3 regions of the Chelatococcus sp. KU-N122 genome follow, and region 2 is predicted to be linked to each of the others. Evidence: riboswitches for the same ligand, from Rfam matches in the RefSeq annotation. Region 2 holds a riboswitch; each other region holds the start of a gene.
What was found. Region 2 has a riboswitch for S-adenosylmethionine ahead of ACZ5PO_RS36905 (homoserine O-succinyltransferase). Riboswitches for the same ligand answer to the same signal wherever they lie in the genome.

Region 1: it holds a riboswitch for S-adenosylmethionine, as region 2 does, so the genes downstream of both, ACZ5PO_RS09095 (O-succinylhomoserine sulfhydrylase) here and ACZ5PO_RS36905 (homoserine O-succinyltransferase) in region 2, are expected to answer to the same signal.
Region 3: it holds a riboswitch for S-adenosylmethionine, as region 2 does, so the genes downstream of both, metX (homoserine O-acetyltransferase MetX) here and ACZ5PO_RS36905 (homoserine O-succinyltransferase) in region 2, are expected to answer to the same signal.

The regions. Positions count from the first base shown of each region.
Region 1 is NZ_AP043981.1:2,040,294-2,043,504, reverse strand. Features, by position in the region: gene ACZ5PO_RS09100 (lysophospholipid acyltransferase family protein) at 1-293, opposite strand, end outside; gene ACZ5PO_RS09095 (O-succinylhomoserine sulfhydrylase) at 539-1,723, opposite strand; SAM riboswitch at 1,818-1,895, opposite strand; gene ACZ5PO_RS09090 (hypothetical protein) at 2,005-3,211, opposite strand, start outside.
Region 2 is NZ_AP043981.1:8,182,500-8,185,710, forward strand. Features, by position in the region: gene ACZ5PO_RS36895 (VOC family protein) at 1-66, opposite strand, end outside; gene ACZ5PO_RS36900 (MerR family transcriptional regulator) at 11-454, opposite strand; gene ACZ5PO_RS36905 (homoserine O-succinyltransferase) at 604-1,548, opposite strand; SAM-I-IV-variant riboswitch at 1,591-1,698, opposite strand; gene ACZ5PO_RS36910 (NIPSNAP family protein) at 1,750-2,061, opposite strand; gene ACZ5PO_RS36915 (LysR family transcriptional regulator) at 2,147-3,085, opposite strand; gene ACZ5PO_RS36920 (alpha/beta fold hydrolase) at 3,174-3,211, opposite strand, start outside.
Region 3 is NZ_AP043981.1:2,068,080-2,071,290, reverse strand. Features, by position in the region: gene metW (methionine biosynthesis protein MetW) at 1-423, opposite strand, end outside; gene metX (homoserine O-acetyltransferase MetX) at 453-1,556, opposite strand; SAM riboswitch at 1,748-1,825, opposite strand; gene ACZ5PO_RS09215 (chorismate mutase) at 2,045-2,929, shown strand; gene hisC (histidinol-phosphate transaminase) at 3,208-3,211, shown strand, end outside.

The sequences.
Region 1 (3,211 bases), 2.7 Mb from region 2:
TTGAGGATGAAGGCCGGCCACTCGAAGGCGAGCAGCAGCGCAAACGTCTCGAGCGTCGACTGGTGCTTGGCGGCGACGAGCAGGGGCCCCTTGGGGATGTGCTCCAGGCCGCGGAACTCGACGCGGATGCCGGCGATCGTCCTGAGCAGCCACAGCGTCGTGCGAATCCAGGCCCGCACCACCCCGGCGAAGCGCTCCTGCGGCAGCAGCAGCGTCGGCAGGATGGCGAGCGCCCACACGAAGGTGTTGACGTAGAAGGCGGCGTTGAAGGCGAGCGAGCGGATGGCGTCCACGGTGATCGCTCCCTTCACCCTGCCAGCCCGGCTACGGGCCGCCGCCACGCGCGCCGCGCATGCAGACATCTCTCGGCGTCATGGCCGGGCTTGACCCGGCCATCCATCAAGAAATTGAACGTGAGCCCGACAGGGCTGCCCGCATGTGGTTGTTCTTTCAAGTGAATGGATGGCCGGGTCAAGCCCGGCCATGATGCGGTGAGGTGGCGCCCGATCTGTGGATGTGGTCCAGGCCGCCCCACGGCTCAGGCCTGCGCGAGCGCCTGCTCCAGGTCGGCGATGAGGTCGTCGGGATGCTCGAGCCCGACCGAGAGGCGCACGAGGCCTTCGCCGACGCCCATGCTGGCGCGCACCTCCGGCGTGAAGCGCTGATGCGTCGTCGTCGCCGGGTGGGTGACCAGGCTCTTGGCGTCGCCCAGGTTGTTGGAGATCCTGACCAGCTCCAGCGCGTTGAGGAAGCGGAAGGCCCCGGCCTTGCCGCCGGCCACGTCGAAGGCGATGAGGTTGGAGCCGCCGCGCATCTGCTTGCGGATGATATCGGCCTGGGGATGGTCCGCCCGGCCGGGATAGACCAGGCGGCCGATCTTGGCATGACCCGTGAGCGCATCGGCGACGGCGCCGGCGCTGCGGGTCTGCCGCTCGACCCGGAGCGACAGGGTCTCCAGCCCCTTCAGCATCACCCAGGCGTTGAAGGGTGACATGGCCGGCCCGGTCTGGCGCAGCAGGTTGTGGACGTTGGCCTCGATGAACTCCCGGCTGCCCAGGATCACGCCCCCCAGACAGCGGCCCTGGCCGTCGATGTGCTTGGTGGCGGAATAGACGACGCAGTCGGCGCCCAGCGTCAGCGGGCTCTGCCAGATCGCCGTGGCGAAGACATTGTCGACGACCAGGGTGGCGCCGGCGGCATGGGCGATCTCGGCCACGGCGGCGATGTCGATGATCGACAGCGTCGGGTTGGCCGGGCTCTCCAGGAAGAAGGTCTTGGTCTCGGGCCGCACCGCCCGCTGCCACTGCTCCAGGTCGGCGCCGTCGACCAGGGTCGAGGCGACACCGAAGCGCGGCAGCAGTTCCTCGATCACCCAGCGGCATGACCCGAACAGCGCCTGCGCGGCGACGACGTGATCGCCGGCCTTGAGCTGGCCCATGAGGGCCGCCGTGACCGCAGCCATGCCGGTGGCCGTGGCGCGCGCCGTCTCCGCCCCCTCCAGCGCCGCCATGCGCTGCTCGAACATGGCCACGGTGGGGTTGGAGAAGCGGGCGTAGAGATAGCCCGGGATCTCGCCCTTGAAGCGCGCCTCACACTCCTCGGCCGACGCGTAGACGTGGCCCTGGGTGAGGAACAGCGCCTCGGAGGTCTCGCCGAACTCGGAGCGGATCGTGCCGGCGTGAACCAGGCGGGTATCGGGGTGAAGCGGACGTGCAGATGTCACTTTAGGTGCCACGTTTGGGCCTCCCGGACAGCGATGCCGGGGCGAGCCGCGGCAACAAAAACCCGGCCGGAGGACGCAGTCCAAGGCCGGGTCAACGACGCTGTCCGCGGCCCTTTAGCAATTTGTTTAACGTGGCTGCAAGCCGGCCGGCCAAATCACCACGATCTCTTTCGCTTAGTCCCCGGCGCCGCGTCCGTCAAGACGCGCCGCTCGCCGCGGCAAGGAGGCGCGGCAAGGAGGCGCGTCGGCCCAGGGCTCGGCCGCGCCGATCGGATATCGGCTCAATAGCCGAGCGACGGAATATAGCCTCGCTCCGTCACCACCACCCAGCCGGCACCGCGCCGCTCGATGCGCTCGATGCGGCCGAGGCCGGCGACGCGCTGGCCGGGCACCACCTCGATCACGCCATCACGGCCCTGGATGACGGCCGTGCCGTCGTAGAGGTCACGCAGCACCCAGCCGCGGGCCTGGCGCGTGCGCGGATCGGGAATCTCGGCGGGTGGCCGCATGTCGGCTGCGCCGCGGCTCTGGGCCGCCGGCCGATCCGGCGCAGGCGGCTCCGCCGCCGCCTTGGCCAGCTCCAGGGGCCGTGCCTGCGGCTTGGGGGGCGTCGGCTTGGCGTTCGCCGCGGTATTGCCGATCGGTGCCGTGCTTGCCGTCACGTCCCTGGCGGGCACGCTCGGGTTGACCGACGCGACGGGCTTGGGCGCCGCAGCGGCCAGCTGCCGCTCCACCTTGCTCAGGCGCTCGGCCAGCTGCGTCATCCGCTCCGCCTCCGCGGCCGCGTCGCCCGTCTTTGCCGTGGCGCCGGCGCTCTGCCGGGCGGCGGCGAGGCCGCTGTCCAGCGCCGCGACCTTATCGCGCACCACGGCAAGCTCGTTGGCCGACGCCGCCGCCTTGGTGCTGCCGTCGAGCGCCGCGACCTGCGTCTTCAGCGCTGCCACGTCGGCGGCGAGCTGCTCGATCTGCGCGCGGGTGTCGGCATCGGCCGCCGCAACGGCGGGCTGGGGCCGCGCCGCGCCATCCGCGGCCACAGCGCCGGCGGAGCCGCCCGGCGGGGCGGCGCCGTTCCGCAAGGCGTTGAGGCCGATGCCGCCCAGCAGCGCCATGGCGGCCAAGCCCGCGGCGAACGCGAACGGCTTGGCGAAGGATCTGGTGCGTTCGGCCGCGGGCGGCGGCACGTCCGCCGCGGGCGGCTGCCAGACCACGAGTGAGTTCGGCGGGGCGCCGCTGCCGGCGGCTGCCTGACGCGACGTGTCCGCGGCCTCACGGTGCGGTTGCGGCGCCCGCGCGCCGGACGGGGGCTCTGCTCGGCCGCGGTCGCCGGCCGGCGGCACCGGCCGGTCCCCTTGCCTGGCGACGGGCTCGGGCGCCCGCGGCCCAGCCGCCGGATCCTGCTTGGCCCGGGCGTCCAGCGCGCGCAGGGCCTTCAAGGTCTCCGCCACGTCGCCGCCCCGGCCGGTCATGGTCTCGTGGCCGTTCGTCTCC
Region 2 (3,211 bases):
GGCGACGGCCTCATCGAAGCCGTCGAGTGGCAGATAGCGCCGCACCAGAATGTTGAGCACCTGCATCGGATGAACTCTCCGTCTCTCGGGGCATCGAGGCTGGCAAGCCCGGCGACCGGCCGGCCTCGACCGCCAGCCGTTCGGCCACGGCCTGCCGCCGCTTGCGCAAGGTCCCGGCGAGCCGATCGATCTGGGCGAGCTTGCCGCGCAGGGCGGCGACGCAAGCCGTCCCGTCCGCCCCGCCGTCGAGCACGGCGAGCAGCGTCCGCAGCTCGCGGGTCGAGAAGCCGGCGGCGATGAGATCGCGGGCCCAGGCAGCCGTCCGCAGGTCGGCCTCCGACAGGTTGCGATAGCCGTTCGCCCGGCGCGTGGGGCGAATGAGCCCAGCCGCCTCGTAGTGGCGCAACGTGCGTGCGCTGACGCCGAGATGCCGGGCCGCTTCCTGAATCTGCATCGGGTTCCGTCCTTGCCGCGAAGGTGCTAGCGCCTTCACGCTAGCGGCAAGGTCAAGGCCCCGGCGAGATCGGCCCGAGCCTGCGCTGCAAGGGCCCCAGGGGGCGTCTTGGCAGCCTGCCGCCATCGCCAGGCGTTTCTCGGCCCCCCTCAGGCGGCCTCGACCGTCGGGACAGCCCCCGCGCCGATGTGCGCCACCTCGAACGGCGTCGTCTGATAGATCTCGTTGATCCAGTTGCCGAACAGCAGATGGGCATGGCTTCTCCAGCTGTTCACGGGCTGCCGCGCCGGGTCGTCGTCCGGGAAATAATTCTTCGGAAGCGGCACGCCGCCCTGTGCCTCGAGATCGCGAACGTACTCGTCGGCGAGCGACCGCGTGTCGTACTCGAGGTGATTGAACATGTGGATCGACCGACACGACGGGTCGTCGAGCAGGCAAAGGCCCGTCTCGTCGCTGTCCGCCAGGACCGTCAGACGTCCGTCCCGCGGCAGGTCTTCCCGGCGGACTTCGGTCCAGCGCGACACGGGTATGGCGATATCGTCGGCAAAGCCGCGCAGATAGGGCGATGCGGGCGCCCGGTTGCGGTGCTGGAAGATCCCGAACGCCTTCTGGCCGAGATCATGCTTCGGCACGCCGTGGAAGTGCTGGACGGCCGCCTGCGCCGCCCAGCAGATCATGAAGCAGCTGTGGACGTGCGTCTGCGTCCAATCGAAGACACGGCGCAGCTCGTCCCAATAGGTGACCTGCTCGAAGGGCATCCGCTCGACCGGCGCCCCGGTCACGATGAAGCCGTCGAAGCGCTCGGCCCGCACGGCGTCCCAGGGCCGGTAGAACGTCGCCATGTGATCGGCGGCCGTATTGCGGGGAACATGGCCGGTCATCCGCACCAGCGTCAGCTCGACCTGGAGCGGTGTCGCCCCGACCAGCCGGGCGAGCTGCGTCTCCGTGCTGATCTTGTTCGGCATGAGATTGAGCAGCCCGATCCGCAGCGGCCTGATGTCCTGACGCCCGGCATCGGTTTCCCGCATGACGATCACGCCTTCGCCTTCGAGGGTGCGTCGTGCGGGAAGGTCGTCGGGAATCTTGATCGGCATGGTCGCGTCGGCCCTTCCACATATGGGGGCGGACGCGTGCGGCCTGATCCGTTTGGTTGCCGGGTCGGCCACATCCTCCCTGGCAGGGAGCGCCACCTTGCTCGGACAGCAGGTTGGCGTTGGGCGTCGCCCCAACTCTTGATGCGGACGAGATGGTAGTGCTCCGGCGGCCCTTCCGCAAGGTGAGGCGTCCCCGTGAGCTCAGGCGGGCGGCACCGGGCGCAGCACCTGGAACGTCTGGCTCTTGAGCAACGGGCCGTCGGTTTCGGACGCGGCCTTGGCCGCGAGCCATTCGGCGTCGGTCTTGAAGGCCTCCCAGCGGGCCTGCCGCTCCGGCTCGTCGGCGAAGCGCGTCACGTACCAGAGCTCGTCGGGCGCGGTCTCGGGGCGCCAGATCTGCACCACCTCGATGCCGAGGCGGGCGAAGATCGGCAGCACCTGGTGCAGGAAGCGCTCGCGTAGCGCGTCCGCCTTGCCTTCGTGCGGCGTGTAGATGCGCAGGTCGTGGATCATGGGATCACCTCCAATGGCTCGCAGCGATGGAGGCTCGGCGCGGCGCCGACAAGAAACGTGTTCTAATAGGCGCGATCAGATCGCGTTATGAGGCCTGCAGGTCCGGGAACAACTGCTCGCGCAGGGCCGCGATCGAGTTCAGCTCCGCTTCGAGCACCTCGATGAAGGTTCGTGCCGCGATCGACGGCGGCCGGCGGTGGTCGGTGACCACGTAGAGCTCGAAGGTCATGCTCGGCGCGATGATCGGGTAGAGGAACAGGCCGCCGCGGCCGATATCGCGCGCCATCGAGATGACCGGGAAGATCGCTGCCCAGCCGCCGCGCCGGGCCAGCTCCAGCGTCGCGATGACGCCGTCGATCTTCATGATGCGCTTCGGCTTGATCTCGCCGCGCGCCACCTGGTCCTGGATGGTGGCGCCGAGCACGTTGTACTGGGACGGCAGGATCAGCTTGAGCTCGGTCAGCTCGGACAGCTTGCAGGGGGTGAGCGAGTCGCCGTTGATCGGCGCGCCCGCCACCAGCAGCAGCCGGTCCTCGTAGGCCTTGCGGAAGTCCAGGCTGCCGCTCTCGGCCGGCCTGGCGCCCAGCGCCACGTCGAGCACCCCGGTCTGCACCATGGCGGTCAGGGAGTTGCTGTAGGCCTCCATGACGGTGATCTCGACCTCGGGGAACCGCTCCGCATAGAGCGACAGCACGCTGCCCATGATGCCGCGGTTCACCGAGGGAGGCGTTCCGACGCGGATCACCCCGGAGATGCGCCGCCCCTGGGCGACGTCGATGATCTCCTGCCTCGCCTCCGAGACACTGCGGACGATCGGCACGCACAGCTCGTAGAGCCGGTGTCCGGTCGCGGTCGGCTCGATGCCGCGGGAGGTGCGCTCGAACAGCGTCGTCGACAGCTCTTCTTCCAGGCGGCGGATCTGCATCGACAGCGCCGGCTGCACGACGTGCGACTTCTCGGCGGCCCGGCTGAAGCTCCGCTCCTCGTAGACCCTGATAAAGTACTGGATCTGCCTGATGTCCATTGCACCTCGCCGCATTTGCGCGGCGAAGTGCTACGCACATCGGGCCGCAACGACAAGCGTGCGCGGCCCCGAGGCAGTCGGCGCGGGCTCAGACCCCGGCGAGGAAGGCCGTCGCCGCCGCTGCCG
Region 3 (3,211 bases), 2.7 Mb from region 2:
CGGCATGCGGCCGGCGAAGCCGACCTGCAGGCGGATGCGCCAGTGGCCGAAATTGGGAAACGAGACGATGGCGCGGCGGCCGATGCGCAGCATGTGCTCGAGCACCCGGCGCGGGTGGCGCGTCGCCTGCAGCGTCTGCGACAGCACCACGTAGTCGAAGGCATCGTCGGGATAGGCGCCGAGGTCGGTGTCCGCATCCCCCTGGATGACGGACAGGCCGCGGGCGACGCACGTGTTGACGCCCTCGCGCGACAGCTCGATGCCGCGCCCGTCGACGCCGCGCTCGCGTTCCAGGAGCTCGAGCAGGGCGCCGTCGCCGCAGCCCACGTCGAGCACGCGGGCGCCACGCTCGACCATGTCGGCCACCAGCAGGAGGTCGACGCGGCCGACGGTCGGCGACGGCGTTGCCGACGGCTCAGACATGTCCTGACCGGCCGAGGCGGTGCTGCCGCTCATAGCCCGCGCGCCCGGGCGGCGGCGGCGAGGAAGCCGCCGGTGGTGGCGAAGAATTCCGGCTCGTCGAGCAGGAAGGCGTCGTGGCCCTTGTCGCTCTCGATCTCGACGAAGCTCACCGATGCCGCGACCGCGTTGAGGGCATGCACGATGGCGCGCGAGCCGGCCGTCGGGAACAGCCAGTCGGAGGTGAAGGACACGACGCAGAAGCGTGTGCGGCTGCCCTTGAAGGCGTTGGCCAGCACGCCGCCGTAATCGGCGGCGAGGTCGAAGTAGTCCATGGCGCGGGTGAGGTAGAGGTAGCTGTTGGCGTCGAAGCGCTCGACGAAGGCTTCGCCCTGGTGGCGCAGGTAGCTTTCCACCTGGAAGTCGGCGTCGAAGGAGAAGGTCGGGGCGTCGCGGTCCTGCAGCCGGCGCCCGAACTTGCGGTGCAGGGTGGCCTCGGAGAGATAGGTGATGTGTGCGCCCATGCGCGCCACGGCGAGCCCCTTCGACGGCCTGACGCCATCGATGAAGTAGCGCCCGCCACGCCAGTCCGGATCCGCCATCACGGCCTGGCGGCCGACCTCGTGGAAGGCGATGTTCTGCGCCGAGTGGATGCAGGCGGCGGCGATGGGAATGGCTGAGAACACCCGCTCGGGGAAGCTCGCCGCCCATTGCAGCACCTGCATGCCGCCCATGGAGCCCCCGACGACGCAGAACAGGTTGTCGATGCCCAGGCGATCGAGCAGCAGTGCCTGGGCCCGCACCATGTCGCGCACGGTGACCACGGGGAAATCGAGGCCGTAGGGCGCGCCCGTCGCCGGATTGATCGAGGCGGGCCCCGTGGTGCCGAGGCAGCCGCCGATGACGTTGGCGCAGATGACGAAGAACCGGTCGGTATCGATCGGACGGCCGGAGCCGACGAGGGTTTCCCACCAGCCGCGCTTGCCGGTCACCGGGTGGATGTTGGCGACATGCTGGTCGCCGGTCAGGGCATGGCAGACCAGGATGGCATTGGAGCGGGCGGCATTGAGCGTGCCGTAGGTCTGGTAGGCGATCTGCCAGGGTGCCAGCAACACGCCCGCATCCATGGCCAGCGGCCGTCCGGCGTCGAACTCCATCACCGGGCTCGATGGCGCATTGGCCTCCGACGGGCCCGCGGCCGGCGCGGCAACGTCGTCACGTGGGCCCGGGCCGAGCCGGCGGGGATCGTGAAGCGGATGCGCAGACGCCACCACATGGCCTCCCGGACAGCGCTGCCGGGCCAAGCCACGGCACTAAAAAACCCGGCCGATATAACGGAGCCGGGTCAACGAAGCTGTCCACGGCCATTTAGCGATTTGTTTAACGTGGCTGCAAGCCGGCCGGCCAAATCACCACGATGGTCTTCGCTTAATCCGGGCCGGTGCACCCGTCAAGACGTTCGTTATAGCGGACGACGGCTTCGCCGTCGCCCCCCACGCCCGTGGCCGACATGACCGCCGGGCCGAGGCAGCGCGGCCGGGCCGGCCCTGGTGATCGCCGGCTGGAGGGGCAGGCTTTCTCCGCTCGCCAAAGGCGCCTACAAGCCGCGGGAGCGTTTTCCGGCAACCTGCGAGACTGGACCGCCATGTCAGAGCCCATCGGCCCCGCGGCCAACGCCCAGCTGGCGACGCTCCGCCAGGAGATCGACCGCATCGACGCGGAGATGCACGCGCTGTTGATCGAGCGCAGCCAGATCATCGACCGGCTGATCACGGTGAAGAGCACGCAGGCGTCCGGCTCGGCCTTCCGCCCCGGCCGCGAGGCGGCGATGATGCGGGCGATCGCGGCCCGCCATCACGGCTCTCTGCCGCTCGACACGGCCGAAGGCATCTGGCGCGTCATCATCGCCACGTTCACCTTCCTACAGGCGCCCTTCAGCGTGCACGCCGACGTGTCGTCCGGCGATGGGCCGATGCGCGACTCGGCCCGCTTCCATTTCGGCTTCACCGTCCCCTATGTGCCCCATCCGGGCGCCGCGGCCGTCATCGCGGCGGTCGCCGCATCGGCCGGCGATGTCGGCATCTTCCGCCCCGACAGCGGCACCTCCTCGGGCCCGTGGTGGGAGGCGCTTACCGGGCCGGGCACGCCCAAGATCATCGCCCGGCTGCCGTTCATCGAGCGGCCGGACCATCCGGCCGGCACGCCCATCTTCGTCGTCTCCAAGCCGTTGGCGGACGCCGCCGTGCGCGAGACCGTGCTCGTGGCGGCGCACGTCGAGCGATGGCGACGTAGCGCCCACACCCAGCTCGCGCCCCTGGGGGCCGAGGTCATCGGCAGCGCCGGCCTGCGCGGCGGCCTCTCGGTGCTGATCGCCGTGCCCGGCACGACGGCCCTCGACGGGCTGCGCGAGACCCTGGCCAGGGCCACCGGCGGCCGGGCGGATCTCGCCGAGGTCGGCAGCCACGCCGACCGCTTCCGCCTGCCGGACAGGACGGCCCGCGCCGCCGAAGAGCCCGCGCCGGCAGCCTGAACGGGGCCGCGCCGGGCGCCGCGCGGGTCACGCGCCTCCCGCCCCCGAACGGGGCCGGGCTCACCCGGGATCCGCCGCCCGCGACGAAGCGTCAGCTCTCCCGGCCTGTGAAAAGCGGTGTCACAGGGCGGGGTAGATGCGCTAAAGCAGGCGGTTACCGGCGCTTGAGCACTTTGTGATCGGATGTGATGATCCGATCACAAAGTGCTCCAGACGCCCGTGACCAAAGATGCGCCGTGCCGACAGCGTCGGCGCCGCGCGTAGAGCTGGAGTTCACCATGG